Linked DNA regions of Cytobacillus sp. IB215665. The protein of the gene in region 2 interacts with the protein of the main gene of each other region in a pairwise test. Links are inferred from orthologs where the notes say so. Each region holds a gene or a part of one and is shown on either strand. Other genes may lie near its edges. The genes, in order: tpiA and pepT.

Region 1 (15,812 bases), on a different replicon or contig from region 2:
CGGGTTGGTGATTCAATGGCTTTTTAATAAAATCGAACCCTTTTATTTGAAATTTACTAGGACCAAGCGCAAAGGTGAATGATTTAGCAAAACTACTCGTCTCTAACGTTCGAAGTGGCTTTTCGGAAATTTTCAATCTACAAATAGGGATTAAATTGTATAAGACAATACTCATAATGAAAAACGCTTGAATTAATATTCAAGCGTTTTTTATGTCATCATATATACGATTATTACGTTGCCGTTTAATACACGTTTATATTTATTTCACCAGGTTATCTGAACCGCTTAGAGAAAACCTCTGAGCATGCCAGTACATTAATGAAATAATTATTGCTTGTAAGCTTATTTTTAATTCAGCTCTGATAACCCTTAAAGGCCTCTATATGCTAATACAATTGTTAACAAGAAAAACAATACAGACAAAATAATCGTTAAGTTTTGTAAAACAGCATCTAATCCTCTTGCCTTTTGCTTTCCGAAAAGCTGCTCAGCTCCACCAGAAATGGCACCTGATAATCCTGCGCTTTTCCCTGATTGTAAAACAACTACCGTAATAAGAGCTAAGCAATCTATCACTAATAATGTCACAAGAAATGTGTTCATATGATACACCTCCAGAAAATCGTACTATTCACTTATTATAATTTAGCATATCTTAAAACTACAGACAAGTCCTTTTCAGGTAGTGGCAGTATTTCAAGCACTACCGAAACAGATTATTTGTACTATTTGTTATTCCAGCTTTACCTATATTTATTTATATGAGGAGATATTTAATGATCTTTCGCTGCCACCCAGTGTCTCTTGCACTATGGCATTCATAGTATTCGAGTAGAGTTACCTTAGCATTGAAACTAATTTTTCCCCGATGGCCTCGTCATTTGCTATTAGAGAAACATGACGTGATATATTAAAATCTTGAATTTCGATAGCTTTAACATTCTCTGAACTATTTTGTATAAATATTTCTGGAAGAATGGACATACCAAGGTTTGCTTCAACAAAACCTAATATACTTTGACCAAATTCAATTTCTGAGGCAACCTTTAAAGTAGAGCCCTTTGACGTAAATTCTTTGTCAACGAGCATTCTAGCATCGCAAGTAGGGGGAAGTACAACAAATGATTCATCCTTTATTTCATGAAAGGAAATAGAAGTTTGATTAGTATAAATCGGATGATTGGCATTTATAAATAAGAAAAAGCGTTCTGAAAATAAAAACTTAGAGTAATAAGAATGTTTGATTTCTCGATCATCAAATAATGCAACGTCTATTAGCCCCTGCTCTAGTCCAGATAATAATTCCAAAAAGCTATGAGAAATTTTCACTCTGAATTGATCATTGAACTTATGCTTAGCAAATTTATATGGAAGATAAGACGTTGCTATACTCGGCCAAGATCCTATTGTAATATCACCTATTCCTTGACTAAGATTAATTTCTTTACGTACAGAATTGACTTCCTTTAAGATATTTTTACTGCTTTTTAATAATATTTCACCAGCTTGAGTTAATCGAACACCCGTAGAAGAGCGAATAAATAAACTAGCGCCTAAATCTATCTCAAGGTTTCTTATTTGTTTACTTAAAGCAGGTTGACTCATGTGTAATAATTCACTCGATTTAGTCAAACTTTTCGTTTCTGCAGTTATTTGAAATGCTTCTAACCATTCAATTTTCATGTATTTCACCTTTATAACTTTCTGTTATTCCCATCTAACATAATGGAAGTACATAATCTTATATATTGATGATAACCTATAGAAGTAACGAAGACAATTTTCCAATAAGAACAATACTACATCAATAATTATTTTAATTAGGAGGTATATACATTGGCAAATATATTAATGGTTATATCAAATGGAATAGCAGTAAAATCATATCGAACAGGTTATTGGTCTGAGGAATTTCATGTTCCATTAAATGTATTAGAAGCAGAGGGTCATACTGTGTCAATTGCTTCACCAAAAGGCGGAGATGGGATGGTTGATCAGTTTTCTTTAAATGATGAAACAGACCCAGACGGGAAATCAAGAGAGTTTGAAAAGCTTGGGCGTTGGAAGGATACGCTACGTTTAGCTGACTTACAAGGAAAAGATTACGATGTCATATTATTTGTCGGAGGACATGGACCTATGTTCGATGTTTCCTACGATCCACATGCTCATCGTTTAATAAATGAAATTTATGATAATAAAGGCATCGTTGCAGCAGAGTGTCATGCACCTTCTGTGCTAGCTTTCACTTATAGAGAAGACGGTAAATCAATCATCGATGGAAAAAAGGTTACTGCTTTTCCAGATGCCTATGAACCAAAGGAAGTAATAGAGTTTCTACCATATAGTGTAGAGCAAGAGCTGGCGAAAGTAGGCACATATGTCGACAAATTAGACCAGCCAGCATTAGCGATTTGGGCAGATGATCAAATTATTACGAGCCGTGACCCTGCATCATCGGAAAGTATCGCTCAAGAAATTGTAAAAGCATTAAAGAAAGATTAATTATATTAACAGCTGGCACATGAAGAATTTCAATTTGTGTTTCAGCTGTTTTCTTTTCTGAAGATTTGACTACGGAAATATGCAAGTCTGTTCGAAAGGTAAACTTATTTAAGTATACTATCACACTTAGTAACAGACTAAGTTAAACAAATAAAAGGGTGGGACAGATGTTTATTAAGCAAAATTTTATAAACGGTCAATGGATAGCATCAGAAGATGTTATTGCTATCAAAAACCCGGCAACGAAAGCAATAATAGGAGAAGTTTCAAATGGCGGGCATACAGAAGCAGTTTTAGCTATTGAAGCAGCATCAAAAGCCTTTGCTTTATGGTCAAAAAAGACTGCAAGGTATAGAAGTCAACTTCTTTATCGATGGTATCAATTAATTAAAGAGAATCAAGATGAACTAGCTCGGATCATAACGATTGAGCAAGGAAAACCATTAAAGGAAGCTTTAGCAGAGATCGAATATGCAAATGAGTATGTGTTATGGTATGCAGAGGAAGCGAAACGAAATTATGGTAATACGATTCCAGCTTCTACAACTAATAAACATATTATAGTAAAAAAAGAGCCAGTAGGAGTAGTTGCTGCTATTACACCTTGGAATTTCCCTGCTGCAATGATTACTAGGAAACTTGCCCCAGCATTAGCAGCTGGATGTACCGTCGTTGTAAAGCCTTCAGAAGAAACGCCTTTTACCGCTTTAAAGTTAATACAATTAGCAGAAAAAGCTAATTTCCCTAGAGGCGTAATAAATATCGTAACAGGTAATGCTAAACAAATTGGCGATGCTTGGTTACGAGATAAGCGGGTTAGAAAATTAAGTTTTACTGGATCAACACCTGTAGGAAAACTTCTAATGAAAGAAGCAGCTGATTCTGTAAAAAAATTATCTCTCGAACTAGGGGGACATGCACCATTCATTGTCACAGCACAGGCAGACATCGATAGAGCTGTTGAAGGAGCCATTCAATCTAAATTCCGCAATGCAGGTCAAGTGTGTGTTGCATCTAACCGTTTCTATATTCATGAAGATGTGATAGAAAGCTTTACAGCTAGATTAGTAGAACGCACTTCTCGTTTAACCATGGGAAATGGGTTGAACAATAACATTGATATAGGACCCCTCATTAATGAGAATGCTATAACAAAAGTTATGTATCATATTGAAGATGCTGTAGAGAAAGGTGCGTCTATTTTAACAGGGGGGAAAAAGATCTCGGAAGAAAAAGGTCATTATTTTCAGCCTACTGTCATTGGAAATGTGACAGATGATATGGTCTGTATGCAGGATGAAACGTTTGGACCGTTAGCCCCCATTACCTCCTTTAAAACGATTGATGAAGTAGTGAACAGGGCAAATAGCAGTCAATATGGTCTTGCTGCATATGTATTCACAACTAGTTTAGATGAAGCTACATTTTTCATGAACAATTTAGAGTATGGAGTAATAGGTGTAAATGATGGACTCCCATCAGCTGCGCAAGCTCCTTTTGGCGGTTATAAAGAAAGTGGATTAGGTAGAGAAGGCGGGTACTTTGGAATAGAAGAATATTTAGAGCAGAAGTATATCTCTGTAGACTCCTTTACGCAATAAGCCGTGATTCAAAATACAAAGCTATGGGTATAGAAGCAAAAAATTGCATATCAAACTAAGAAGACCCCACATTACGTGAGGTCTTCAATAATCTTCAATAATGTTATTTCTTTAAGTTATAGAATGATGCTAAACCATCAAAGCGTGCAGTTTCTTGTAATTGATCTTCGATGCGTAACAATTGATTATACTTCGCAACACGATCTGTACGTGATGGTGCACCCGTTTTGATTTGTCCTGCATTTGTTGCAACAGCGATATCAGCAATCGTGCTATCTTCAGTTTCACCTGAACGGTGAGAAATTACAGCTGTATAGCCCGCACGTTTTGCCATTTCAATTGCATCAAATGTTTCAGTTAAGGTACCAATTTGGTTCACTTTAATCAGGATTGAATTACTAATTCCTTTTTCAATTCCTTCTTCAAGTTTTTTCGTATTTGTTACAAATAAATCGTCACCTACTAATTGAACTTTGTGTCCGATACGTTCTGTTAGTAGCTTATGGCCTTCCCAGTCATTTTCATCTAAGCCATCTTCAATTGAGATGATAGGATACTTTTCAACAAGCTCCTCATAGAATGAAACCATTTCTTCAGACGTTTTCACAACGCCTTCACCTTCTAAATGGTATTTGCCATCATCTTTGTTGTATAACTCAGATGAAGCTACATCCATTGCTAACATAATTTGTTCGCCTGGTTTATAGCCTGCTTTTTCAATAGCTTCAATAATTGTTTGTAACGCTTCTTCATTTGAGCTTAGGTTTGGTGCAAATCCACCTTCATCACCTACAGCTGTATTGTAGCCTTTTGCTTTAAGAACAGATTTTAGACTATGGAATATTTCTGCGCCCATACGAAGTGCTTCCTTGAAGTTTTGTGCACCTACAGGCATAACCATGAATTCTTGAACATCTACATTATTATCTGCATGCTCTCCACCATTTACGATATTCATCATAGGAACAGGTAATGTTTTTGCGTTAACTCCACCTAGATATTGGTATAGTGGAACTTCTAAGAAATCAGCCGCAGCACGTGCAACTGCCATTGATACACCTAAGATAGCATTTGCACCTAAATTACCTTTGTTTTCTGTGCCATCTAATGCCATTAACGCTTTGTCAATTGCTACTTGATCAGTAACATCAAAGCCTACCATTTTTGGAGCGATGATTTCATTCACATTATTTACCGCTTGGATAACTCCTTTACCTAAATAACGATCTTTATCCCCATCACGTAATTCCACCGCTTCATATTCTCCAGTAGATGCACCACTTGGTACTAATGCACGTCCAAATGCACCAGATTCAGTATATACTTCTACTTCAACTGTTGGATTTCCACGAGAATCTAATACTTCACGACCATAAACGTCTACAATGATTGACATAATTATCTCTCCTTATTCGTTAATTAATGATTTTCCAGTCATTTCACTTGGTTGCTTTACATTTAATAATTGTAGCATTGTAGGTGCTAAATCACCTAATTTACCACCATCTCTTAACTCAATTCCGTGTTTTGTTAGGATCACAGGAACTGGGTTTGTCGTATGTGCTGTCATTGGCTTTCCTTCTAAAGTTACCACTTCATCAGAATTGCCATGGTCAGCGGTAATAATAGCTGTTCCACCTTTGGCTTCAATTGCATCTATTATTTTTCCTAAACATTCATCCACTGCTTCTATCGCCTTAATGGTTGGTTCTAGCATTCCGGAATGCCCAACCATATCAGGATTGGCATAGTTTAGAATAATTGCATCGTGCTTATCTGCGTCAATTTCCTTTAATAACGCATCAGTCACTTCATAGGCACTCATTTCTGGCTTTAAATCATACGTTGCTACCTTAGGTGAATCAATTAAAATCCGCTCTTCACCAGGGAATTCTTCTTCACGACCACCGCTCATAAAGAAGGTGACATGCGGATACTTTTCAGTTTCTGCAATCCTTAATTGCTTTAAGCCATTTTGTGATAGGACTTCACCAATTGTATTGTCTAAATTTACTGGTTTAAAGGCTACGTATCCTTTTACCGTTTCACTAAAATGTGTTAGACAAACAAAATGTAAGTTTTTCGGATGCTTTGGTCCTCTGTCAAACGAACGAAAATCTTCATTCGTGAAAGTATTTGAAATTTGTATTGCTCTGTCTGGCCTGAAATTATAGAAGATTACCGCATCATCATCTTGGATGGTTGCTACTGGTGAGCCATCATCTTTGACAATAACTGAAGGTAACACGAATTCATCATAAATGCCGTTCGCATAAGAATCGTCTACACATTCAATCGCACTTTGATACGTCGGTCCCTCACCATAAACCATGGAGCGATAAGATTTTTCAACACGGTCCCATCGTTTGTCTCTGTCCATTGAATAATAACGTCCAGAAATTGTAGCAATTTCTCCTACACCAATCTCAGCAATTTTTTCATTAAGACTATGAATGTAGGTTTTCGCTGTTTGTGGACCAACATCGCGTCCATCTAGGAAACCATGAACATAAACCTTTTCTACACCTTCATTTGCAGCTAGCTTTAACAACGCGTACAAATGTTGTATATGGCTATGAACACCCCCATCAGATAATAAGCCAAAAATATGGAGGTTTGAACCTTTTTTCTTCGCATGATCCATCGCATGTAAGAAAGTATCGTTACTCTCAAATTCACCTTCGCGAATGGCTACGTTGACACGTGTTAAGCTTTGGTAAACAATTCGACCAGCACCAATATTTAAATGTCCAACTTCTGAGTTACCCATTTGACCTTCTGGAAGTCCTACTGCTTCCCCACTTGCTGTTAATGTTGCATGAGGATAGCTACTCCAATATCGATCAAAATTAGGCTTCTTTGCATGGGCTACAGCATTCCCTTTCGTTTCATCACGAAATGCAAAGCCATCTAAAATAATTAGTGCTACTGGTTTTTTACTCATGATTTGCTGCCCCCAAGAGCTGTAGGAAAGACTTTGGATCTAGACTTGCTCCACCGACGAGTGCACCGTCAATATGAGGTTGTGCCATATACTCGTTAATGTTCTCAGGCTTTACACTTCCACCATATTGAATACGTGTTGCATCTGCCACCTCTTGAGAAAATTGCTCAGCAATAACTGAACGAATATGTTCACAAACTGCATTAGCATCTGCAGATGTAGATGACTTACCAGTACCGATTGCCCAAATTGGTTCATATGCTATAACAGTTTGTTTTGCTTGTTCAGATGTTAAACCATCCAACGCTTTTCTCACTTGATCAGCTACAAGATCATTAGTTTGACCAGCTTCACGTTGCTCTAATGTTTCACCACAGCAAACAATAGGAGTAAGTTGATGATCAAAAGCTGCTTTTGTTTTTTTGTTTACAGTTTCGTCAGTTTCAGCAAACATCTCTCTACGTTCAGAATGTCCAATAATAACATAGCTTACTCGCAAATCTTCAAGTGCAACTGGGCTAATTTCTCCAGTAAAAGCACCACTGTTTTCGAAGTGCATATTTTGTGCACCAATTTTCAAATCAGTATTTGTAGTACTTGCCACTAACTTTTCTAAGAATAATGCTGGAGCACAAACGACTGAGTCAACTTTGCTAGGAGCAGGTACAAGACCTTTCACTTCATCTACAAAGCTTACTGCTTCTGAAAGTACTTTATTCATTTTCCAGTTCCCAGCGATGATTGGTTTACGCATCGTACAACATTCCTTTCTTTCTAGAGGATGTTCAAGAAGTTTCATTCGTTCTTGAACAAGCATTTATTGGGAAATTACTATAAGGTCGTGTTCAAAAAGAATGGACAACTGAGTAATTCGACCGTCATTTATCCCTTACCTTTTAAACAACTTCTTTATTTATTTATCTTGTAATGCTACAACACCTGGTAAAGCCTTACCTTCCATAAATTCAAGTGAAGCTCCACCACCTGTCGAAATATGACTCATCTTATCAGCTAAATCAAATTTCTCGACCGCTGCAGCTGAATCTCCACCACCGATGACAGAATACGTTTCATTTGCATCAGCAAGTGCTTCTGCAACTGCCTTAGTTCCATTAGCAAAAGAGTCCAATTCAAAAACACCCATCGGTCCATTCCAAATAACAAGCTTAGATTTCGCAATCACATCTCGATAAATTTCTCTTGTTTTTGGACCAATATCTAAACCTTCCCAATCACTCGGGATGTTTTCGATACTTACATGTTTTATGTTAGCCTCATTTGAAAAATCGTCTGCAACAACCGTATCAACAGGCATATAAAAGTTCACACCTTTTGCTTTTGCCTTATCAATAAATGATTTTGCTAGATCAATTTTATCTTCTTCTAGTAAGGATTTACCAACATCATGTCCTAAAGCTTTGATAAATGTGTACGCTAATCCTCCACCGATAATGAGATTATCAACATTATCAAGAAGGTTATCAATTACACCAATTTTATCTTTTACTTTTGCTCCTCCAATAACTGCTGTAAATGGGCGCTCAGGATTAGATAAAGCTTTGCCTAGCACTTCAAGCTCTTTTTCCATTAAAAATCCTGATACTGCAGGTAAATGTTCTGCTATACCAGCTGTTGTTGCATGCGCGCGATGTGCAGCACCAAAAGCATCATTTACATATATGTCAGCAAGCTCTGCGAAAGTTTTTGCTAATTCAGGATCATTTTTTTCTTCTCCTGAATAGAAACGAACGTTTTCAAGTAAAAGTACATCACCTTCTGATAAACTAGCAATTGCATTGTTTACTTCTTCACCGTATGCAACATTAGTCTTAACTACTTGTTTCCCAAGATGCTCACTTAAACGTTCTGCAACCGCAGTTAAGCGTAGTTCTTCCACAACGTTTCCTTTAGGACGTCCAAGATGACTTGCTAAAATTACTTTTGCGCCTTGCTCCATCAAATATTGAATTGTTGGAAGTGCTGCACGAATACGAGTGTCATCAGTGACAACTCCATCTTTCATAGGCACATTAAAATCGACACGACAAAAAACTCGCTTTCCTTTTACATCAACATCTTTTACAGTCTTTTTGTTCATTTGCAAAAGGCCTCCATTTCTGATGATTCTTCATAATCATTACTAAATCATGATAAGCGAAGTATTTATATCAAATTCTCTTTTCTTAAGTAAAGGGAGGGGGAATACTTCCCCTCTCCCCTATTGCAATGTATTTATGTTATCTTACAAGCCTTTTGCAACCATGTAGTCAATTAAATCAACAACACGATTAGAATATCCACTTTCATTGTCATACCAAGATACAACTTTCACAAGATTTCCTTCCATAACCATTGTTGAAAGTGAATCAATTGTAGATGAAGCAGGGTCACCGTTGTAATCGCCAGATACTAATGGCTCTTCACTGTAGTTTAAGATTCCTTTTAGGTCGCCTTCAGAAGCTTGTTTGAAAGCAGCGTTAATTTCTTCAGCAGTAACTTCTTTGTCAACCTCAGCAACTAAGTCAACTAAAGAAACGTTTGGAGTTGGTACGCGCATAGCCATACCATTTAATTTTCCTTTTAATTCAGGTAATACTAATGAAACAGCTTTTGCAGCACCAGTAGTCGTTGGAATAATATTTTCAGCAGCTGCACGAGCACGTCTGTAATCTTTATGTGGTAAATCTAAGATTTGTTGGTCATTTGTATATGAGTGAACAGTCGTCATCATACCACGACGGATACCAAAGTTATCATTTAATACTTTAGCGAATGGTGCAAGACAGTTTGTTGTACAAGATGCATTTGAAACTACGTGATGGTTTGCAGCATCATATTGATCTTCATTTACACCCATAACGATTGTAATATCTTCATCTGAAGCAGGAGCAGAAATAATTACTTTTTTAGCGCCAGCTTCAATATGTTTAGCAGCATCAACGCGCTTAGTGAAACGACCAGTTGACTCAACTACAACATCAACTCCAAGGTCTCCCCAACCAAGTTGTGCTGGATCACGTTCTGCTTTTACAAGGATTTCCTTACCGTCAACTACTAAATTGTTACCATTAACAGTTACATCAACATCTAATTTTCCATGAACCGAGTCATATTTTAAAAGGTGAGCAAGCATATTTGCATCTGTTAAATCATTAACAGCAACTACTTCAATATTAGGGTTTTTTAATGCAGCACGAAATACGATACGACCAATACGGCCAAATCCATTAATACCAACTTTTACAGTCATGATAATTTCCTCCTTAAGATAAAAAGCTTAAATATATTTAGGTAGGGATTAACCCTTAACTAACTCTTTTGCAGCACCTTCATCGGTAATTAGCAAGGCGTTACTAGTTTGTTTAAAATAGGCCTTAATTGCTTTAGCCTTTGAGCCACCACCAGCAATTGCTATTACTGATTTACTATGTTTTAGGTCTTCAAGTTGTAAGCCAATCGTTTGAGCTTTATATACGACTTCTCCATGCTTATTAAAGTAATATCCAAAAGCTTCTGCTACAGCATTAGCCAGTTCGATTTTCTTCATATCTTCATCAGAAGTTTTTCGGCGTATAGCCATAGTTTTAGCGTCTCCGATACCATGTATAACTATACTGGATGATTTTATAAGCGTGAGTACCTCTTTAATCGCTGGTTCCTCTATAATCGATTGGTAAGCTTCAGTACTAACTTGATCTGGAACATGAAGCAATTGATAGTTACCCATTGCTTTTTCAGCCATTTTTGCACATATCGTATTCGCTTGATTTTTTACATTCTCTCCTAAGCCACCTCGTGCAGGAACAAATAAGGTTTCCTTACTTTCGGTATTGGGAGTCATCATCTCTGCTACAGCAGCTAAAGTTGTACCTCCAGTTACCGCAACGATGCTGTTATCTTTCAGGCGTTTTTTAATACATGCAACACTCGCTCTGCCCATTTCTTTCTGAACCCAAGCTGATTGATCACTATCACCTGATACTACAATTACTTCGTGTAAGCCTAATTTTTTCTTAACCTTCTCTTCAAGTAGCTTTAGTCCAGAGATTTCCTTCATCATCTCCTCAAGCTGCCGAAGAACGTAGACACCATCTTTCGTAATTGTCATACCAGACGCTTGTACAGAAAGTAAATCTTGATCCTTTAAAAATTGTACTTCAGCACGTAAGACCCTTTCACTCATACCTAGGCTAAGTGATAAACTTCTTCTGCCTATAGGTTGCATTAACCTTACATATTGTAAAACTTGATAGCGCCTTTGCATAACCTCTAGAAGGTTAGGTAATAATTTTTGTTGAACTTCAATTAATGAACGCATTGCAGTTCTCCTTAAAATTGGTGAAATTACCATCCGGGACTTATTAAGTCCACCTATGACATATTATGTCCCGCATGTGGTAAAAAAAATCACCCCTGTTACAACTCTTATTCTAACAGGACTGACTACTATAATCAACCATTTAATCCTTGCTGTAAGCGCTTTTTTATTACATTTTTGTGAATAACTCCATACGCAATTTCTTCGTCGGCTATCTTAACTACAGGTATCATTAACTGATATTTCTCTAATAGCTGATCATCCTTGTAAATATCAATTAATTCAAGTTGAAAAGGAATTTCCTCTTGTAGTTCAACTAATACTTTTTGAGCTTTGTCACATAAAGGGCAGTTTTCCTTCGTATACATGATTACTGTTTTGCTCATATCTTTCATCCTTTCAAAACAAAAACGCCTTCTTCAATCATATCTTTTTCTTTTTGAAGAAGACAAGATACCTAATTGATCTCTATACTTTGCAATTGTTCTTCGTGACACAATAATTTTGAAATCTCTATTTAACAGATTAACTAGTTTTTGGTCAGACAAAGGGCTAGCTTTGTCTTCTTCGTTAATCATTTGCTGTATTAACTCTTTAACTCTTGTTGAGGAAGCATCTTCATTAGAAGAAGTATTTAGACTACTACTGAAAAACACCTTCATTTCAACTAAACCAAAAGGAGTCTGCACATATTTTCCTTTAACCGCTCTACTGACAGTAGATTCATGACATCCTACTACTTCTGCGACCTCTCTCATTGTAAGGGGTTTCAAAGATGATAACCCATTAACAAAAAAATCTGTCTGCCTCAATATGATTTGTTTTGTAACGCTTAATAAAGTCTGCTTTCTTTGTTCGAGGCTTTTCATAATCCATCCCCATTGTAAACCTTTTTCTCTTACAAAAGCACTCACTTTCTCATCGTCTACATTAGATAGGTCTTGCTCATATTGAACGTTAAATGATAGCTTTGGAAAATAATCTTCGTTAATAGAAGCTTCAAAATGTCCATTTTTCCGTTCAATAATTATATCAGGAATAATATAGGTTGTCTGTTCATGATGAAAAATATGCCCAGGACGAGGCTCTAACATTTGTATATGATCAAATATTTGTTGAATCTCCTTAGGCTTAACATTCAATATTTTCGCCAAAGCCTTCCACGATTTTTGTGTAAACAGTTCAAAGTAATCTTTAATAATAATTTCGGCTAGTTCGTTCCTATGCTGCTCCCTTTGTAGCTGTATAAGCAGGCACTCTTGGACATTCCTTGCCCCGACTCCAACTGGATCAAGGTTTTGAATAATTTCTACACATTTAGTTATATCCTGCTCAGTAACCCCAAAGCGATTAATGACATCTTGAGCCTCAAAATGAAGATAACCGTTATTATCTATATTTTCTATTAGATGATCAACAACATTTCTTTCTATATTACTTATTGGTAATAGTAATATTTGTGAACGAAGATGATCGAATAATTTTTCAGGCTCTCCTCCGATATTCTCCAACCAATTATGTTGCTTACTTTGAGAGGATGTGTTGGAAGTTTTTTTTCTAGGTATGTCAAATGGTGTACTTTCCTGTATCTCAACAAGAGGATTTTCTATAGCTATATCATGTAAAAAGGTAAGTAGTTCTTGAGAGGAATATTGAAGAAGCTCAATTGCTTGAGATAGTTCCTTAGTCATCGTAAGCTTTAACGTTTGTTCTTGAAATAACCCCGGTCTCATTTCCATGCTCTCCACCCCATATCTATTTTACAATATATGAGATAATAGGTGTATGGTAAAACAATGGAAGTTAGAAAAGCGCAGACGACTTGCTCAGCCTCGACAAGCGTTGGAGCTTAAAACTGTGAAGGCGCTTTTTGCCTTTATGGTTTTAAGCGAAACGACTCGAGAGGCTAGGAGGCGAAACTAGACATAGAAAAACGGAAGCACCTTGGTCATCCCCGACAAGCGCTGGAACCATTACACATAAAGGCGCTTTTTGCCTTTCGGTGTGATGGTGAAACGACTCGAGGGGCTAGGTGCTGGAGTTAGACAACTAGAAAAGTGGAGACGACTCAATTCCATCTAACATCCGCCCAAGTCCTGTAGGCTCCGTAGCAATGTCGGCATTCATGACTCACCTCGACAAACACCTTAGCTCTATCATTTGAAGGCGCTCTTCGCCTTCGAAGTTTCTTGAACAAAAAAAACCTTCTTTTGAAAAGAAGGTTTTTTCTCTTACGTAACGCCCTCGACAGGATTCGAACCCACCCTAAGAGAACCGGAATCTCTCGTGCTATCCACTACACTACGAGGGCATATACAGATTGCTTTCAATATTATATGTTAGATTGATGTACAATGCAAGCGGAATTCAGTAGTATTTAGGTATAGCAGGTATGGATTTAAAAAAACATGAATAAGATAGTATTGTTAGTACTTTTCGTTTGACCTTTATTGACCATAGGTGTATGATAAAAATTACATAAATATCTAAATAAAGTTTAAAAAGGAGGATAAATAAATTGAATCTTATTCCTACTGTTATCGAACAGACCAACCGTGGAGAAAGGGCATATGACATTTATTCACGATTATTAAAGGATCGTATTATTTTATTGGGGAGTGCAATTGATGATAATGTAGCAAATTCAATTGTAGCACAATTATTATTTCTAACAGCAGAAGATTCTGATAAAGATATTTCGTTATATATAAATAGTCCTGGTGGATCAATTACTGCTGGTATGGCTATTTATGATACGATGCAGTTTATTAAACCGAATGTTTCAACAATGTGTATTGGTATGGCGGCATCGATGGGTGCATTTTTACTAGCTGCTGGTACGAAAGGCAAGCGTTTTGCTTTACCAAATAGTGAAGTGATGATTCACCAACCACTAGGTGGTGCACAAGGTCAAGCAACTGAAATAGAAATTGCTGCGAAGCGCATTTTATTCTTACGTGATAAATTAAATGGTATCCTTTCTGAACGTACTGGTCAGCCGTTAGAAGTGATCGAACGTGATACAGAGCGTGATAATTTTATGACTGCAGAAAAAGCTAAAGAATACGGCTTAATCGATAAAGTTCTAGATCCTGCGACTTAATCGTCTACTTTCTAAATATGAAAAAACCCTCTCACTGCTGTGAGAGGGTTTTTTTAGCCATTTTGAATAACAAAATTACATAATGCTTCAAGTGCTTCTTCTTCATCTTGCCCATCAGCATACAATGTAATTGTTGAACCATTGCTAACCGCTAAGCTCATTAAGCCCATAATACTCTTAGCATTTACCTTTTTGCCATTCTTCTCTAAAAAAATATCTGAAGCGTAACGATTCGCCTCTTGAACAAATAAAGCTGCTGGTCGAGCTTGTAATCCTGTTTTCAATTGTACCTCTACTTTTTTTTCAACCATTTAATGTTCCTCCCTTTTTCAAAAGCTATTATTTTGTATTAATAGAATGACCTGATCGCAGCTTTTCTGCGATTTCATCTATTTTTCGTAGGCGATGATTAATCCCTGACTTACTTATGCTCCCACCAGGTAGCATTTCACCTAGTTCTTTTAATGTAACATCTTGATAAGTAATTCTTAGCTCTGCAATAACTCGAAGCTTGTCGGGAAGTGAACTAAGTCCTACTGTTTCATCAATATACCGAATATTTTCTACTTGCCTAATAGCTGCACCAACTGTTTTATTTAAATTGGCAGTCTCACAGTTAACTAAGCGATTAACTGAATTCCTCATGTCTCTAACAATACGGACATCTTCAAATCTTAACAATGCACTATGGGCACCGATAATATTTAGAAATTCAGCAATCTTTTCAGCTTCTTTTAAATACGTTACAAAGCCTTTTTTTCTTTCAATCATTTTACAATTTAATTGAAAGCTGGTGTTCATTAATTCACAAAGTGCTTGACTATGTTCCCGATATAACGAAAATATCTCTAGGTGGTATGAAGACGTTTCTGGATTATTAATCGAGCCACCTGCTAAAAAAGCTCCACGCAAATAAGATCTTTTACAACATTTTTTCTTAATTAAGTCATCTGAAATCCTTCCAAGAAACGAGAAACCTTCATCGATAATTTTTAAGTCTTCAAGAATACCTTTAGCGCTTTCAATTAAGCGAACAATATATACATTATTCTTTTTCAAACGCATTTTCTTTCTAACTAATAGTTCAACTGACACATCATACAATCTTTTTAGCAATGTATAGATACGTCTTGCAATTGCTGCATTTTCAGTTTGGATAGTTACAATGAGTTTACGATTTGAAAAAGTTAATGACCCATTCATTCTTATTAATGCAGAGAGCTCTGACTTTGCACAGCAATCTTTAATTTCAATATTTGTTAGTTCCTTTTTGGTCTCTGATGCATATGACATACCTCTCAGCCCCTTTTATCTATATGCGACTTAAAATAGGAGGAC
Region 2 (15,874 bases):
TCTTTCGCCTTGTCTCCAAGACCATTCAATGCATCAGCAAGTCCTTCCTCTGACTTCCCTTTCCCATACACCTCTGCTGTGTCAAACCAATTAATACCGCCCTCTAAACTAATTTTTACGATCTCTTGGATCTCTTCTTTTTCTAACACTGGCCAAAAACGACCTACCATGCCATTACCTTTACTAAATTGCCAAGTACCAAGTCCCAGTGCAGAAATCTCCAGATTCGATTTACCTAATTTACGAAGCGGAATCATTATACTTTCCACTATATTCACCACCCCAATACTGGATATATTTGCTTATTATCATATCATTTAGATATGGTCGTGTATACTATCAACCCTTACCAATCAGCATTCTCATATGCAATTATGAAAAATTTAATAAATAATCTTGTTAGATGTAGCTGTTTTACTAAGATAGCTCTTTTACTAGCCATGCTGCGCCGTTTTCTCTATTAAGCAAATTATTAAACATACTAGCACTGCATGAATAAGAAACGTGCTTCCTAAAAATATATTCATATACAAAAAGAAACAGAACTAACGAGTCTGTTTTTATGGTTCTTTTCGGAATGTTTTTTGCTATTTTCTCTAAGAAATGAATGTATGTTGGTTTTATGAGAGACCTCAATAATGGTAAAAGTAGATGCCACAAACACTAGATGGATACATACTTATATCTTAGAACGTAAGCAACAACCAATGCGAGAGCCAATATATATTTATTACATAGCTACTATTTTGAGTAGCCTGATCTATTTAATGTAAGTTTTGATTTTCTAATTACTTGATTGATTACTTCCGAAAACACAAGGCCAATGGCAATAGCACCTGAAATCATAAATGCCTTAGCTGCTAAATTTATTGCAGTATTATAATCATTTTGAACAAAATTCCTCATTGCATCATAGGCTAACCCACCTGGTACTAAAGGGATAATTCCAGATACGATAAAAACAATAATTGGTGTTTTATACATTCTGGAAAAAATCTGACTCATTACAGCAACTACAAACGATGCTACAACTGTTGAAAATACTGAATCGATATCATTATCCGTTAACAAGACATAAATGATCCATCCTAACATCCCAACAAAGCCACACTTAATCAACGATTTTCTTGGAACATTAAACATAATGCCAAAGGCTGCTGCTGCAACAAAACTTGTTACAAGTTGTTCTATAATCATTCTTACAGCCCCTTTCTAAAAGATCATAAACACCACTGCTATCCCCGAACCAATTGCAAATGCAGTTAATAAGGCTTCTGCACTTTTTGCTAAGCCTGACATGAGGTGACCAGCCATTAAATCTCTTACAGCATTCGTTAAGAGCAAACCAGGAACTAATGGCATAACTGAACCTATTATAATTTTATCGAGTTCATACCCAAGCTCAATTTGCACAAACAATAAAGCTAACAAACCAATAATGACTGAAGATGTGAACTCAGCAAAAAACTTTATGGGGACTAGCCTATGTAAATAAATCACAAAAAACAAGCCCACACCACCAGCAATAAATGCTGGTATGAAATCTCGCCACTCTCCGTCAAACATAATTAAAAAGCAACCGCTGGTAAAAGCTGCAGCTAAAATTTGCACAAAAAATGGAAAAGCTACATTGGACTGTTCTATTTCTCTTAATGATTGATATGCCTGCTCAATAGTTAATTCACCACTGCTAATTTGCCTTGAAATACTATTAACTAAAGTAACTTTATGCAAATCTGTCGTTCTTTCAGAAATTCTAACTAGTTTAGTCTTAGTCGGATCTACCCCTTCAATTGATAAAATGATGACAGTTGGAGTAACAAAGCTATGTGATTCCTTCACATCAAAAGCTCTTGCGATACGCGTCATTGTATCTTCAACCCGATATGTTTCAGCTCCACTTTGTAACATTATTTTTCCTGCAAGTAGACATACTTCCATAATGTCATACGTCTCATTTATTTGATTATTCATTTCCATTCTCTCCAATAAAAGAAGCGTAAGCACCTTCAATTCCACCTAAATACGAGACCTCGTCCTCTGATGACAACGGTGGTATGTTGCCATCCTGCCTCTCCCCAGTAATGCCCTATAATCGCATTACACCTGCAGGCGCTGGAATTGGTGAAGTCCCCCCGAGTGGAACGTGCCCGAACTAAATATCGTATCTTGTATCGTTAATTTAATTAAAAATTTATACTTTATAATACTGTTTACACGTAAGTATCATCATTTGTTTTTCAAGTTTAAATGAAAAACATACATAAAATCAACATCATACTAAAATTAATTGTTAAAAACAAAACAAGCAGATCCTATCAGGGTCTGCTTCTCATCTCTGTTACCCTAACGCTACGTCCAAAATCATCATGACGACAAAGCCACCCATTAGTCCAAGTGTAGCCAAATCTGTGCTGCCAGATGATTGAGATTCTGGAATAAGTTCTTCAACGACAACAAAAATCATCGCACCTGCTGCAAAAGCTAACGCATATGGAAGAATAGGTTGAACGAGTAAAACTGCTGCTGCACCAATGACAGCTGCAATCGGCTCAACAATTGCTGAGAGCTGTCCGTAATGAAATGCTCGTGCCCTAGACATCCCTTCCCCTCTTAATGGAACTGAAAGAGCAGCTCCTTCCGGCATATTTTGAATACCAATTCCTATTGCAAGACCAATAGCACCAATTAAAGATGCTTCACCAATCCCCAACGAAGCAGCACCAAAAGCTACACCTATCGCAAGACCTTCAGGGATGTTATGTAACATTATAGCTAAAAATAACAGTGTAGATTTCTGAAACTTCGTTTCAGGGCCTTCTGCTTTTTCTTTTTTCTCACCTAAATGCAAATGTGGCACGATAAAGTCTAATAACCGTATAAACAACCCACCTAGTAAAAAACCAATGGCTGGTGCTAACCAAGGAATTTGACCATTCTGTTCACTAAATTCAATCGATGGAGCTAATAGTGACCAAAAAGATGCAGCAATCATTACACCAGCTGCAAAACCTAACATCATATTTAAAATATGCTTATCAATTTTTCTAAAAAAGAAAACTGTCGCTGCTCCTAGCGCAGTTAACCCCCATGTAAGCATGCCACCTAATAACGCTTGTACCGTTGGATTTAATGAACTAAACCAATCCAAAAACATGATAATCAGTCCTTTCAACCCATAAAAAATTCGACTCAAATCACTAAAAATAGACAATTATTCTTAACTTAAATTATACACCCTTCACTGTCTATTTTAAAATGCAGACCATTGGCTAAGGCTATTTTCTTAAGCTTTGTTCCTTTTTTCACATATATTTTAAGTAACAGAATGTGTGCTATGCTTTTAATAATCTTTAGAGAAGAAGCCAAGAAGAATATTTATATCCATGTTTAGCTCAAATTACGTAAAATAATTAATGCAAAACAGCCTAAAAAAAGAAACTTCTCTATATAATTGAGAAGTTTCTTTATTACCTTAAGATGATACTGAATGTTGCTGAGTAATTTTATTTTTTCGTCCTTCAAATAATGTAGCTATTATTGCTATTACTAGAAAGATACTGGATATTTGGAACAATGTAGCTATATCAAAAAACGTTGCTAAAATACCAAATACTAATCCACCTAAACCAATACCAAGGTCAATAGCTGAAAACAGCATTCCATTCGCTACACCTCGACGATTAGGAGGTGTTTTAGATAACGTCCACGATTGTAATGTTGGAATTAATGATCCAAAACCAATTCCAAATAAGATACCTGAAATAATAATAAATAAATTAGAGTAAGCCATTGATAGTACCCATAACCCAATAAAGGTTAACGTAAGACAGCTTAACACAATTCCCATTGGACCATTTTTATCAAACCATTTTCCAGCAATTGGACGAGAAATAGTCGCCATTATCGCATTAAACAAATAAAATAGAAAAATTTGATCTATACCACGTTCTTCCCCAAATATGACGATAAATGTTACAACAGAACCGTAGCCAAATGTTGCTATGATAGTTATAAAAGCTGGATACCAGCTAGATTTTTCAACTAATGAGCCCAAATAAGAAAACTTTAAGTCTTCTTTTTTTGTTGCTTTAACTGTATCTGGAGTTTGGTAACGAATAAGAAATAATAAACAAATAGAGATAAGTCCTAATATTGCAGAAATATATATTAGGTTAGAAAATGATGTAACTTGAAATAAATAAATTCCTAGACTTGGAGCGATAATCATTCCAAGCGTAATAGAAAGGCCAAAATATCCTAAACCTTCCCCTAAACGAGAACTAGGTACAATATCTGAAGCTACCGTTCCATTGACCGTTGTAGACCATCCCCAAGCAAGCCCGTGTAAAAACCTAAAAACCAAAAAAAGGACAACTAATTGAGATACTGGATATAGTAACGTAACTATTAATAAAGAGATGACACCTATTATCACAAGTGACTTTCTCTCCTTATATTCAAGCATATACCCAATAAACGGTCGACTCAATACAGCACCTATTGAAAACAACGCTGTAACTAAGCCAATTTCTAATCCTGACGCACCTATTGACTTAATATATGGAGGTAACGTTGGAATCAACATTTGAAACGACATGAAAACAAATAAGTTACCTAACATAAGCATAATATACGATTTAGTCCATAAAGGCTCTTTAGCTTTCATCACTTCATCCCTCCCCCAAAACTTATAACGATTTATAACCAAAAAAAGATACTCCCTTTATCAAGATTGTTGTCGCAACAAACCCAAGAACGAGAGCAATTTTTTTATCGTAATATTCATTTTACACCTAAATAATAATAAAACTCTAACACTTATAAACAATTAAATCAAATTTGCGGTCTGACCTCCATTGCATTTACCAAGTGATGTGTGATAGTTACATATAGAAGAAATGATAGATGTTGTCATCGACTGTTTTCGAGGATAACTTTCATATAGACTAGTTGTTCTTTTAGCGACTTGTATTTTTATAGAAAACCAACAATTCTAAAGTCGGCAAGTTATTGTAAACATAAATTTTTAAACCCCAAATTAATTATAATCTCAACAAAGCCTACAAAATAAGCATAAATAAATACCAGCTTGTTTTCTCATTTAAAAGAAAACATCCGCTAAAGAATCCTTATTAGTGCTTGGAATCGTCATTATGGTAAGATGAAAATATACATGAAAAGGGGATGATAGTTAATGTTGAAGAATGAAATGATCGAACGATTTACTTCTTACGTAAAAGTGGACACTCAGTCCAATGAAGAGAGTCAAACATGTCCTTCAACTCCTGGTCAGCTGACACTTGCTAATATGTTAGTAGATGAACTAAAGGAAATTGGTATGGAGGAAGTTTCAATTGATGAAAATGGTTATGTTATGGCTACCCTCCCTTCTAATACTAATAAAGAAGTGCCAACGATTGGTTTTTTAGCACATGTGGATACTGCAACTGACTTTACAGGTACAGGTGTAAAGCCACAAATTGTTGAAAACTATGATGGAAACGCTATTGTTTTAAATGAAAAATTACATATCACACTTTCTCCAAAGGACTTTCCTTATCTAGCTGACTACAAAGGACATACACTCATTACAACAGATGGTACGACTTTACTAGGTGCTGATAACAAGGCTGGTATTGCAGAAATTATGACCGCAATGGCTTATTTAATTAAGCACCCAGAAATCAAACATGGTAAAATTCGAGTAGCATTTACACCTGATGAAGAAATTGGTAGAGGACCTCATAAGTTTAATGTTGATGCATTTAATGCTACATATGCTTATACGATTGACGGAGGGCCACTAGGAGAACTTCAATACGAAAGCTTTAATGCAGCAGGAGCAAAAGTTAAAGTAAAAGGAAACAATATACATCCAGGCTCTGCCAAAGGAAAAATGGTCAATTCAGCTAAAATTGCAATGGAGTTTAATCGACGCCTTCCAAAAGAGGAAGCACCAGAATACACAGATGGATACGAAGGGTTTTACCATCTCATTTCCATTGAAGGAGACGTTGAGCACACTGTATTAAATTATATTATCCGTGACTTTGATAGAGAAAAATTTAATGCTAGAAAAGCTATGATTCAAAAGATTACTGATGAACTCAAAGCGGAATATGGAAATGACAATATTGTTTTAGAAATGAATGATCAATATTACAACATGAGAGAAAAAATTGAACCCGTTAAAGAAATCATTGACATTGCACATGAAGCAATGGAAAAGCTTGAAATTAAACCAATTATAGAACCAATTCGTGGTGGTACGGATGGTTCGCAACTCTCATACATGGGACTGCCTACACCTAATATCTTTACAGGTGGTGAAAACTTCCACGGTAAATATGAGTTTATCTCGGTGGAAAATATGCTTAAAGCAACAAATGTAATTGTAGAAATAGCCAAATCATTTGAAGAAAAAGCTAAATAAATGCATTATTAAGCGAGCAAAAAAGCTTCTACTTCGTATAATTACAAAGTAGAAGCTAGTTTTTTAAAATCACTATCTCGTGAATATGAGTATCCTCCTTACATAGCAGAAAAGCAAGTATGCCATTTATAGGCTGACTACCAATCCCATTATTTTACTCGCACTGTATAAATTCAATTAATTCACCGTCCAAGCCACTTACAAAGACCGTTTGCCATCCATTATCCAATTCCAATGGACCTTCTACAATCTTGATTTCATTCTCATTTAGCCAAGCAATAATATTGTGTATGCTTTCAACTTCAAACGCAAAATGAATATCGTCACTAGAAGATGCCCGTTCATTTTCATACAATTCAAGGCGGAACTGATCAAATATTAGAAAAGTGATTGGCTCATTTTCAACAATGATTGTCCTTTCAATATCAAAACCCAGTTTTCGATAAAACTGAATGGACTTGCTAACATGCTGAACCTCAAGCGCAATATGGTGAAAGCCTTTGATTAAGCTCATAAGATCATATTCATATCACCGAATTCATGCCATAAATAGCCTTCCTTAATGGCTTTCCGATATGCCTCCATTAAATAACCCTCATTAATAAATGCTGATAATAATTGTAGGTGACTAGCTTCAGGTTCATGAAACCCAGTAATTAAGCCATCGACAATTTGTAAAGGATAATTTTTTGTTATATATAAATTCGTCCACCCTGTTTGTGATGATAATATCTCCCCTTCGTTTGCAACAGTTTCCAATGCTCTTACAACAGTCGTACCGACAGCTATTACTCTATTACCATTTCGTTTTGCTTCTCTAATTATCTTAACTGTTTCTGGAGGTACATCATATGATTCATTATTTTCAGATGGTTGTTGATGATATTTATCATCCAATAAATAACTTAATCCTGTATGAAGCTGAATAAATGCTAGTTTAATTCCCTTTCGCTGAAGCTTTAATAAAAGCTCCCAACTAAATGCACGCCCTGCAGATGGCATTTCTACCGACCCTGGCTGTGCTGCATAAACAGTTTGATAATAATCTAACCCCCACCGCTCTGTTATATATTCATATCGAATGGGCTCACCTAGCGAATAAATTTGTTCATAAAGCTCTGAGCCTTTTAACGAGAACTGTAGTAAAAAGAAAGGTTCTCTGTCTTCCTTCACGGTAGCGCATAATGTAGGTGAAATCATCAAGCGATCACCGACCATTACATCATCATTCACAACTAATGCTTCCCAACTACTATCTGTAAGTCGATGTGCCAAACGTATTTCAACTCGTTTCTTTACTTCATTATGATCCCGAAGTTGCTCACCATATAAAATGGCAGGGACTGTTCGACTATTATTTAAAACGAGTACATCTCCTGCTGCTAAAAATTTGTCTAAGTTAAAAAATGTTGAATGATCTACTGCTCCATTTGTACGATTCAGTACCATCATTCTCACAAAATCCCTTCGAAGCCCTCGTCTTTCTGGAGGTGATGATGCATTGAGTTGATTAGGTAGTTCAAAGTTCAAAGCAGTCTGCATCATAAACCCTCCTTGTCTTCAAGGTATGTTTGTGCATTTATCCTTTGTCCATTAACCTCACTAGCTTTATCAGAAGCTAGATAGAGAAAAACATCTGTTAAATCGTTTGGGTTTGCAAGAGGATAATCGCAATCTGGAACAGCAAGATCATGCATTTCAGTGTCCATCTCTCCCGGGTCAACCATATTTACTCGTACTCCTGTTTCAGCAACCTCATCTGCCCACGTTTCTGTTAATCCTTCTAATGCAAATTTTGAAATACCATAAGCACCCCATCCAGCATAACCAACATGACCAGCTTCAGAAGTAACATTAATAATTGACCCTTTATTTCGTTGAAGCATACTACTAATGACGCGTCGAGTTACAAGAAACGGACCAACTGTATTAACTTTTATGACTTGCTGAAAATCCTCTTCAGGATAATCAAGTAAATATGGCATCGGACTTGGCCCTAGCATTGAAGCGTTATTAATTAGCACATCAATATGACCAAAAGTATCTTCCGTGATTGCCACAAATCTTTCCACATCTCTAGGCTCAGATGCATCAGCCTTCATTGCTAACACCTTTACACCATATGAAAGTAACTCTTGCTCCACTTCCTGTAAGGCTACCTTACCCCTTGCACAAATGGCTAAATTTGCACCTTCCTTTGCAAAAGCTATCGCTAATGCCTTACCTAACCCTTTAGACGCTCCAGTTATCATCACAACTTTATTCTTCATCTGTCCCTCTCTCCTTTGTCTAGTGTTACTTTAATCATAAAAAAAAGCGACGTCGTTAACGTCGGAGAAAGGTATATATTTTTCATCAATAATTAGATTTAGAAGCTCTACTCCAAAAGGTTGAAAAAAGAGTTACTACCTCAGATGTTTCGTACAATTATAAAGGTTACAAGCCCACTTACCTTCTATATTATTTAATATGGTAACTGACGTATTATGTAAATATACTTTCTGAAATTTATCAGGAAGCAAGTGCTTCAAAGTGAGACCGATTAAAGCGCCATGGCTTATTAATAGCACTCTTTTATGTTGATACTTATGTACTATTTCTTCTATAAACTCGGCACCTCTCTTTGCAACATCATCAAATGTTTCCATGCCAAGGTCCATCTCAAACCATTTTCTACCCCATCTTTCTACTCTTTCCTCTTCAGTTGTACCTTCAATTTCCCCACAGTTTATTTCACGTATTCTTTCATCGACAAAAGCAATAGGTAAGTTTAATTTCTCACCAATAATTTGTCCCGTTTCTATTGCTCTTTGTAGGTCACTTGTAATAAGTACGTCCCAATTTTCTTCCTTAAATAAGCGATTCGCGACAGCTAAAGCTTGTTTCCTGCCTTTTTCATTTAAAGGGATATCTGATACGCCTTGAGCTTTGTTTAAATCATTCCATTCAGTAACTCCATGCCTTATAAGCCCTATTGTTATCATGTAAAAACCCTCTCTTATCTACTATTCTATTAATCTATATAAGTTACCATAGTTCTTTTTCTACTTGTTAACATAGGTCAGCTACATCACGCTTTATCCTATTACGTATTGTTGCTGTTTGCTCATATATTGTTATACTTCGTCCTAGAAATATTAAAGAGTTTACATCTAATGTACATGGTAACTATGCTACGTTAGATGGCGCTCGGATAGCACACTATCTATTATTAGTTACAAAACAATAAAGTTTACAAAAAGAGCATGTTCTGAAGACAGAATGCTAGGAATATTAATTAGTACGAGGGTATACGAACCAGAATTAGCAAGCTGGAATGACACATTAAACAAACGTTTGTTTAAAAAAGGCTCTTTTTTCGGAAACTTTATTGCTATCGTTCGAAAACTTTGAGATAAAGATGTCGCTTTATACAACAGGCACTGTTTTACAGAAGAAAAGTTGCCACGTAACCTAATTGTATACGTGTTTATTTTTTAGAACGAAAACAACAATCTATGCGAGAGCAGCCTTAAATAAATACTAGAGCCTAACTTTAAAATTAGACTCACATGTCATAGACCTTAGATACCAATAAAAACAACTCTACGATTTATATTCACTATTTGTAACAAATTGCTCCTCTTTGTTCTCTTTGCTTTCAGAACATTTACCATCGAAATAAACAGTTCATTGAAGGAAAGGCACGATAAGAAAACCTTACTTAGGCTTATCTACTCCCAATGCCATTTTTAAATATTCAATAAACATAATAGACTGTTCTTTTATCTTAATATCTTCCTTTGGTAAAATAGAATGGAGAGCTATGCCATCATTAAAAGCGACAATCGATCTTGCGATAATTTCACTATTATACTTATTACTAAATTCTCCACTATTTTGTCCCGCTTTAATGACAGAGTCATATATTTCAAAAACATTATAATACCGGTCTCTGCCATATTTTATTCGACGCTCATCATTTCTACCTGTGATAAAGAACTCTAAATTACTTGGAACAAATTTATCCAATTCATCACTAGGCTCCATTGCTTTACCATGCATGCTCGTTAATAGTAACTCCCAGTATGAGTCTACGCTTCCTTCCAACAATTCTTTGTTTTCTGAAACTTCTTTTACTAAGGCTTCCTTTAAAATCGTTTCATATAAATCTTCTTTATTTGAGAAATATTGATACAATCCACCCCTACTTACTTCAGCTTCCTCCATCACATGCTTCATCGTAGCTCTTTCGTACCCATGTTTTATAAACACTTGTACTGCTGCCTTTATTATTTTAGTTCGTCGCTTCTGTAGATGCTCCTGGCTTACTTTCGGACACATTATCCTTTCCCCTCTCTATGCTGTTTTTTGCGAGAAACCCTATGAATGATACGATAATTAAGAGTGAGCCAGTAATCATAAACGTTGGAATGACTCCTATTGACGTTGCAAGCCATCCACCTAGTAGCGGCCCAATAATCGTTGCCGTTGTTGTAACACTATTAATAACCCCAAATACCCTTCCTGTCATATGACCAGGTGTTTCAACCTGAGCAGTTGCATAAAATGGTACAAAAACAACGCCAGCTGCAAACCCTGCAAAAAATCCAAGTACAATACCCCATATAATCGAATAGTCTAAATCAACATAAGTTAATACGGACATCATACCAAAACTAAGGCCGATTCCACAAACGCCTATTAGCATTAACGGAAATGCATTATATTCAGTTTTTTTCGCTAATAATAATCCGGAAAAAAACGTCCCTACGCCAGCTGCTGCAACTACATACCCAAACAAGTCAGGAGATGCTGTCGTTAACTCTCTAATTAACACAATAATTTGAGAATCAGATAACTGTAATATTAATAGACTAAATCCTAAAAAGAACATACCTACAAGCATGAATCTATTGGATTTAATAAACGACATCCCCAAAACAAAATCAGCTTTAAATGACGATTTAACGTGTTCTTCTTCATTAATTTCATCTTGTAACGAATTTATCGCATTTGGTAAAAACAAAATGATTAGAGCTGACACGATGAAAGTTGCTGAATCGATATAAAATACTAGTTTTGCACCAACTGCTGCAACTAATAACCCACTTAATAATGGCCCGATTACCTTCGTAGTTGAATCAATCATAGATGTAATTGACATGGCACCCTTCATATCATCTTGAGGTACTAGTTCTTTTAACTTACCGTTTTTAGCAGGAACAAACACCGCCGAAAACACACCAATTATTAACAAACAAATATATACCATCCATATAGCATCAGCAATCGTCAATATAAGGATGAGTCCTGCACGTACAACGTCGGATACTATCATTAACGTCTTTCTATTAAGCCTGTCTGCCACAACTCCTGCTACTGGACCTAACAGCGCCATTGGAACAGCCAAACACAAAAAGATGAGGGATACTTCCATCGGTGTAGCATTCCACTTCAAACCAACGAGAGTTATGATAGCGACAATACTTAACCAATCCCCAATACTTGATATAGCCTGAGCGACCATTAATGTTACATAACCTTTATTTTTCATTAATCTTTTCATTTAAATTTCTCCCCCTGCTTCCCTATAGTAGACATCGATGTCGTTTTTTATTATTATAACGACATCGATGTCGATATTCAAGAGGTTTTTACAAAATTTTTCTAACTTATTGATTTATTTGGGAACATTTCACTCTCAATCCGACGCGAGACGTAAAGAAAATCCAACTTACAGCATAGAATACTTATCATTTATCGGTAATAGAATATTAGTGCGTGTTCAATAAAGAAAAATGTCAAATTCCTTGGGAACCATGTATTTCTTGCTATTTTGTTTAGACTCTTTTCATAGATTTGATACTATTTATGCTTTATTGTTATGCAAATAAACAACAAGTTAAGGCATATATAACTTGTATCGTTTATGGAAATGCCTAGGCGCGACGATAGCTAATTAAATACGTATTTATAGCTTAAATAGTCAAGCCTATGATAAAGCAACAATCAAGTAAAAAAACATCCATTGTTTATATTCATAGAACAGCACTTTTATCATATTTTTTGAACGATTTCTAATTAAATCAAAGGGGGAATTTAAGTGGAAATGCAAAAAAAACCGGATGTTGAGCAATTTTTACGTGCCTACACAATTCAAGATTTTGTCGTAAGTAATGATGAAAGACAGCTTGTTTTCAGTACGAATATTAGTGGGAACTATAATTTATGGGGAATGGATTTACCAAATCAATATCCGTATCCACTCACATTTAATGATCAGAGTTGCCAAGGCCTTTGCTACGACAAGGCAGGGAGATTTATCATTACAGCTATTGACCGTGATGGTGATGAAAATTCACAGCTATATATGATACCGCCAGAAGGGGGACAGCTGCAGCCTATTAGAATTGCTGAAGGGTTCCAGCATTCAGTGCCTATCTTATCAGATGATGGTAAGCGCTTATATTACACTTCTAATAAGGAGGATCCAACCTTTCTGAAAAGCTATTGCTATCACATAGACACAAAGGAAGAAGAAATAATCATTGATGAAGACGGTGGAGCTACATATTTATATGATATTAGCCCAAGTGAAGATAGTTTTCTTTTTATAAAATATTTCTCTACTACACATATGCTAGCTTATGTAAAAGTAGATAATGAAGTGATTCCCCTAACACCAGAATCAGATGAGCAGCACACAGTTACAAATGGTCTTTATGCCTCAGACTCAGACATCTATTTCATTACTAACTTTGGAGCAGATTTTTCATATATTGCGAAATTTGACTTAGCTGAAAAAGAATTTAGTAAGGTCGTTTCACTTCCAAGTGAGGGCTTTAAAATGATTAAGTTTGATGAAAAACATCACCTTTTATATTTTGTGAGTGAGAGAGGTGTGGAGGATCAGCTATACTCTTATGATATTATTGCAGCAAAATTGACAGAACTTGAATGTCCAATTGGAAATATCGACAAGCTAGAAGTGACTGCCCAAGGTAATTTATACCTAGTTGGTACATCAGCTACAAAACCTTCAAATATTTTTAGAAAACATGCTAACAAACATCGTTGGGAACAGCTTACGAATAACCGTGTTATGGGTGTACATGAAGATGAGCTTATTGATCCAGCTGTCATATCTTATCAATCATTTGATGGTCTCGACATAGAAGCGCTTTACTTTAAAGCAAACTCTGTAACTAGTAACGGTCACGTTATATTATGGCCACATGGAGGTCCTCAGCATGCTGAGCGTAAAGAATTTAACGACGTATTTCAGTACCTTTTAAATGAGGGATATAGTATTTTCGCACCTAATTTCCGTGGTTCTACCGGATACGGTTTGACATTTACAAAAATGGTTGAAGGTGATTGGGGACTTGGACCAAGACTCGATAACATTGAAGGTCTAGAATTTTTATTTAAAAATGGGCTCGCTGACCGTGACAAAGTATTTCTTATGGGCGGAAGCTACGGTGGTTACATGTCCCTATTACTTCACGGTAGACATCCACAATACTTTAAAGCGGTTGTCGATATTTGTGGACCTAGTGATCTATTCTCCTTCGTTGAGTCAGTACCAGAGCATTGGAAACCAATGTTGACCCAGTGGGTTGGGCACCCAGAAAAAGATAAAGAAAAGCTAATCGAGTTTTCACCGATCACTTATTTAGAAAATATGTCTAAGCCGATGTTGGTCATTCAAGGAGCGAACGACCCACGAGTAGTCAAGGAGGAATCTGATAAAATTGTCGCTGTTTTAAAAGAAAAAGGTCGTGAAGTTGAATACCTCGTTTTAGAAGACGAGGGGCATGGTTTTTCCAAAAAAGAAAATGAGGTAATAGTATACAGAGCAATATGCGAGTTCTTTAATAAATATTTGTAATCTGTAAGTATTAATTAAACTACGCTTGTTGCTATTTAAAGCTCTTTTCGTAAACTTTGTTGATTTTTTAATTACATTTGAGTCAACGATATGTATTATATGTTTTTTATAGTCATTAGAGAAATAAATAGTGCACAAATTCAAATGACAGTAGAATTAGTTAAACAAACACACGACATGTTAAAAATGTCGTGTGTTCTCAATTGTATTTATTTTTTCACCTTACCAATAAGTACAACTAATCCTAAAATAAAGAGAACTAAAGAAGGCATTGCTGCACCCATACCTTGGCCTGCATTTAAATGCGAAAATACAGCCCCTCCCATAAGAATGACTAATCCAGTTGAAGCAAGTAAAGCAATTGTTGATTTCCAGTATCCAACAATAAGCCCAATCCCTCCTAAAATTTCACAAGCGGCAATAAAGTACATAAACCCGACAGCATATCCGAATCCCCCTGCCATCTGTTCAAGTTGTTCTGCACCACCTACAAATTTCATTACACCAGATAAAATAAATGCTACTGCAAGTAATCCTTGAATAATACGAGTAACCCATTTCATATATTTACACTCTCCCTTTGTTTTTTATAATTCTTGTGCACCGAAACCAATTTTCTTTAATAATTCAATTAACTGTTGTTTCTCATCGTTCGTAACAAACGATAGATTTTGAGAAATTGTTTCAACGTGTTTCGGAAATATCGTATCAAATAATTCCCTTCCTTTTTCTGTTAACGTAACATTGAACGCTCTTCTATCTGAAGGAATTGGTTCTCTTTTGACCATGTCTTTCTTTTCAAGCTTATCTACAACATATGTGATACTCCCACTTGGAATAGAAAAAGTTTCGCTAATCTTTTGAACAGGATGTGGACCTTTACTATACAGAAGCTCAAGAATCATAAATTGTTCATGACTAATTCCGTAACTGTCTATATCTAAGCTAATGTTTTTGAATACAGTATTAAAGGATTTCATCCAAACGCGAAACAACCTTAGATCAAGTTCACTTTGATCATCTCCTTGAAACATGATTTCCATCTCCTTTTATCATTGGAATAAATAAGAATCAACATAAGAACAGTGTGAATATTTGACTCCTTTATTACTTTCTCTTTATAACGAGTTAAATCATGTATTAGTTATCCTATAATTATTTATCCTAACTTTAGGATGTTTTTATCCTAACATTAGGATAAATATTTGTCAACAAAACTAGAGCTAAAAATTTTTGTTTCTGTTACCATTAACAATAAGAAAATATATCCTTAAGTTACTTAAAATAACATTTTAAATAAAGGCTCTTTTCGTAAACTTTGTTGTTATTTTCACTAAGATTCGACAGTATGATGAGTTTTATGAGAGTTCAATAATTGTATAAATAGAAAAGATGCCACGAACGCTGGGTGTATACGTGACTATACCTTTGAACGCAAAGCAACAATCAATGCGAAAACAACCTAAATGAAAGACAACCCTTATAAATGATTATGATAATGTGGGGGATTTTTTATGCGTAAAATTCGAGCGTTTTCTAACGGGTTAAGAAATGGTGCTTGGAGT

Evidence for each region.
Region 1: the proteins of pepT (region 2) and tpiA interact in binary tests that used the Escherichia coli proteins (3 or more experiments, as listed by UniProt). The link is inferred for Cytobacillus sp. IB215665 from one-to-one orthologs.

What each region holds. Positions count from the first base shown.
Region 1 is NZ_JAXBME010000001.1:444,468-460,279, reverse strand. Bases 5,927-8,688 are described here. They hold tpiA (triose-phosphate isomerase), read right to left. Parts: upstream 7,808-8,688; coding sequence 7,046-7,807; downstream 5,927-7,045. Other genes in these bases: SLH52_RS01885 (phosphoglycerate kinase), read right to left, coding at 7,967-8,688; gpmI (2,3-bisphosphoglycerate-independent phosphoglycerate mutase), read right to left, coding at 5,927-7,053. Outside these bases: SLH52_RS01925 (transporter), read left to right, coding at 1-82; preprotein translocase subunit SecG, read right to left, coding at 373-606; SLH52_RS01915 (LysR family transcriptional regulator), read right to left, coding at 841-1,686; SLH52_RS01910 (type 1 glutamine amidotransferase domain-containing protein), read left to right, coding at 1,840-2,508; SLH52_RS01905 (NAD-dependent succinate-semialdehyde dehydrogenase), read left to right, coding at 2,676-4,109; eno (phosphopyruvate hydratase), read right to left, coding at 4,213-5,505; more of gpmI, read right to left, coding at 5,518-5,926; more of SLH52_RS01885, read right to left, coding at 8,689-9,151; gap (type I glyceraldehyde-3-phosphate dehydrogenase), read right to left, coding at 9,296-10,303; SLH52_RS01875 (sugar-binding domain-containing protein), read right to left, coding at 10,352-11,371; SLH52_RS01870 (glutaredoxin family protein), read right to left, coding at 11,506-11,757; rpoN (RNA polymerase factor sigma-54), read right to left, coding at 11,791-13,110; ATP-dependent Clp endopeptidase proteolytic subunit ClpP, read left to right, coding at 13,890-14,474; SLH52_RS01850 (HPr family phosphocarrier protein), read right to left, coding at 14,528-14,785; DNA-binding protein WhiA, read right to left, coding at 14,814-15,767. UniProt on the Escherichia coli protein: Involved in the gluconeogenesis. Catalyzes stereospecifically the conversion of dihydroxyacetone phosphate (DHAP) to D-glyceraldehyde-3-phosphate (G3P).
Region 2 is NZ_JAXBME010000005.1:112,899-128,772, reverse strand. The notes cover bases 4,495-7,318. They hold pepT (peptidase T), read left to right. Parts: upstream 4,495-5,200; coding sequence 5,201-6,436; downstream 6,437-7,318. Other genes in these bases: SLH52_RS08795 (S-adenosylmethionine:tRNA ribosyltransferase-isomerase), read right to left, coding at 6,947-7,318; SLH52_RS08800 (VOC family protein), read right to left, coding at 6,591-6,950; SLH52_RS08810 (MFS transporter), read right to left, coding at 4,495-4,669. In the rest of the region: SLH52_RS08830 (aldo/keto reductase), read right to left, coding at 1-269; SLH52_RS08825 (threonine/serine exporter family protein), read right to left, coding at 742-1,197; SLH52_RS08820 (threonine/serine exporter family protein), read right to left, coding at 1,213-1,974; SLH52_RS08815 (ZIP family metal transporter), read right to left, coding at 2,342-3,157; more of SLH52_RS08810, read right to left, coding at 3,476-4,494; more of SLH52_RS08795, read right to left, coding at 7,319-7,978; SLH52_RS08790 (SDR family oxidoreductase), read right to left, coding at 7,978-8,706; SLH52_RS08785 (histidine phosphatase family protein), read right to left, coding at 8,842-9,420; SLH52_RS08780 (TetR/AcrR family transcriptional regulator), read right to left, coding at 10,136-10,759; SLH52_RS08775 (MFS transporter), read right to left, coding at 10,713-11,984; SLH52_RS08770 (S9 family peptidase), read left to right, coding at 12,528-14,309; SLH52_RS08765 (DoxX family protein), read right to left, coding at 14,519-14,872; SLH52_RS08760 (MarR family transcriptional regulator), read right to left, coding at 14,897-15,343; SLH52_RS08755 (hypothetical protein), read left to right, coding at 15,824-15,874. UniProt on the Escherichia coli protein: Cleaves the N-terminal amino acid of tripeptides.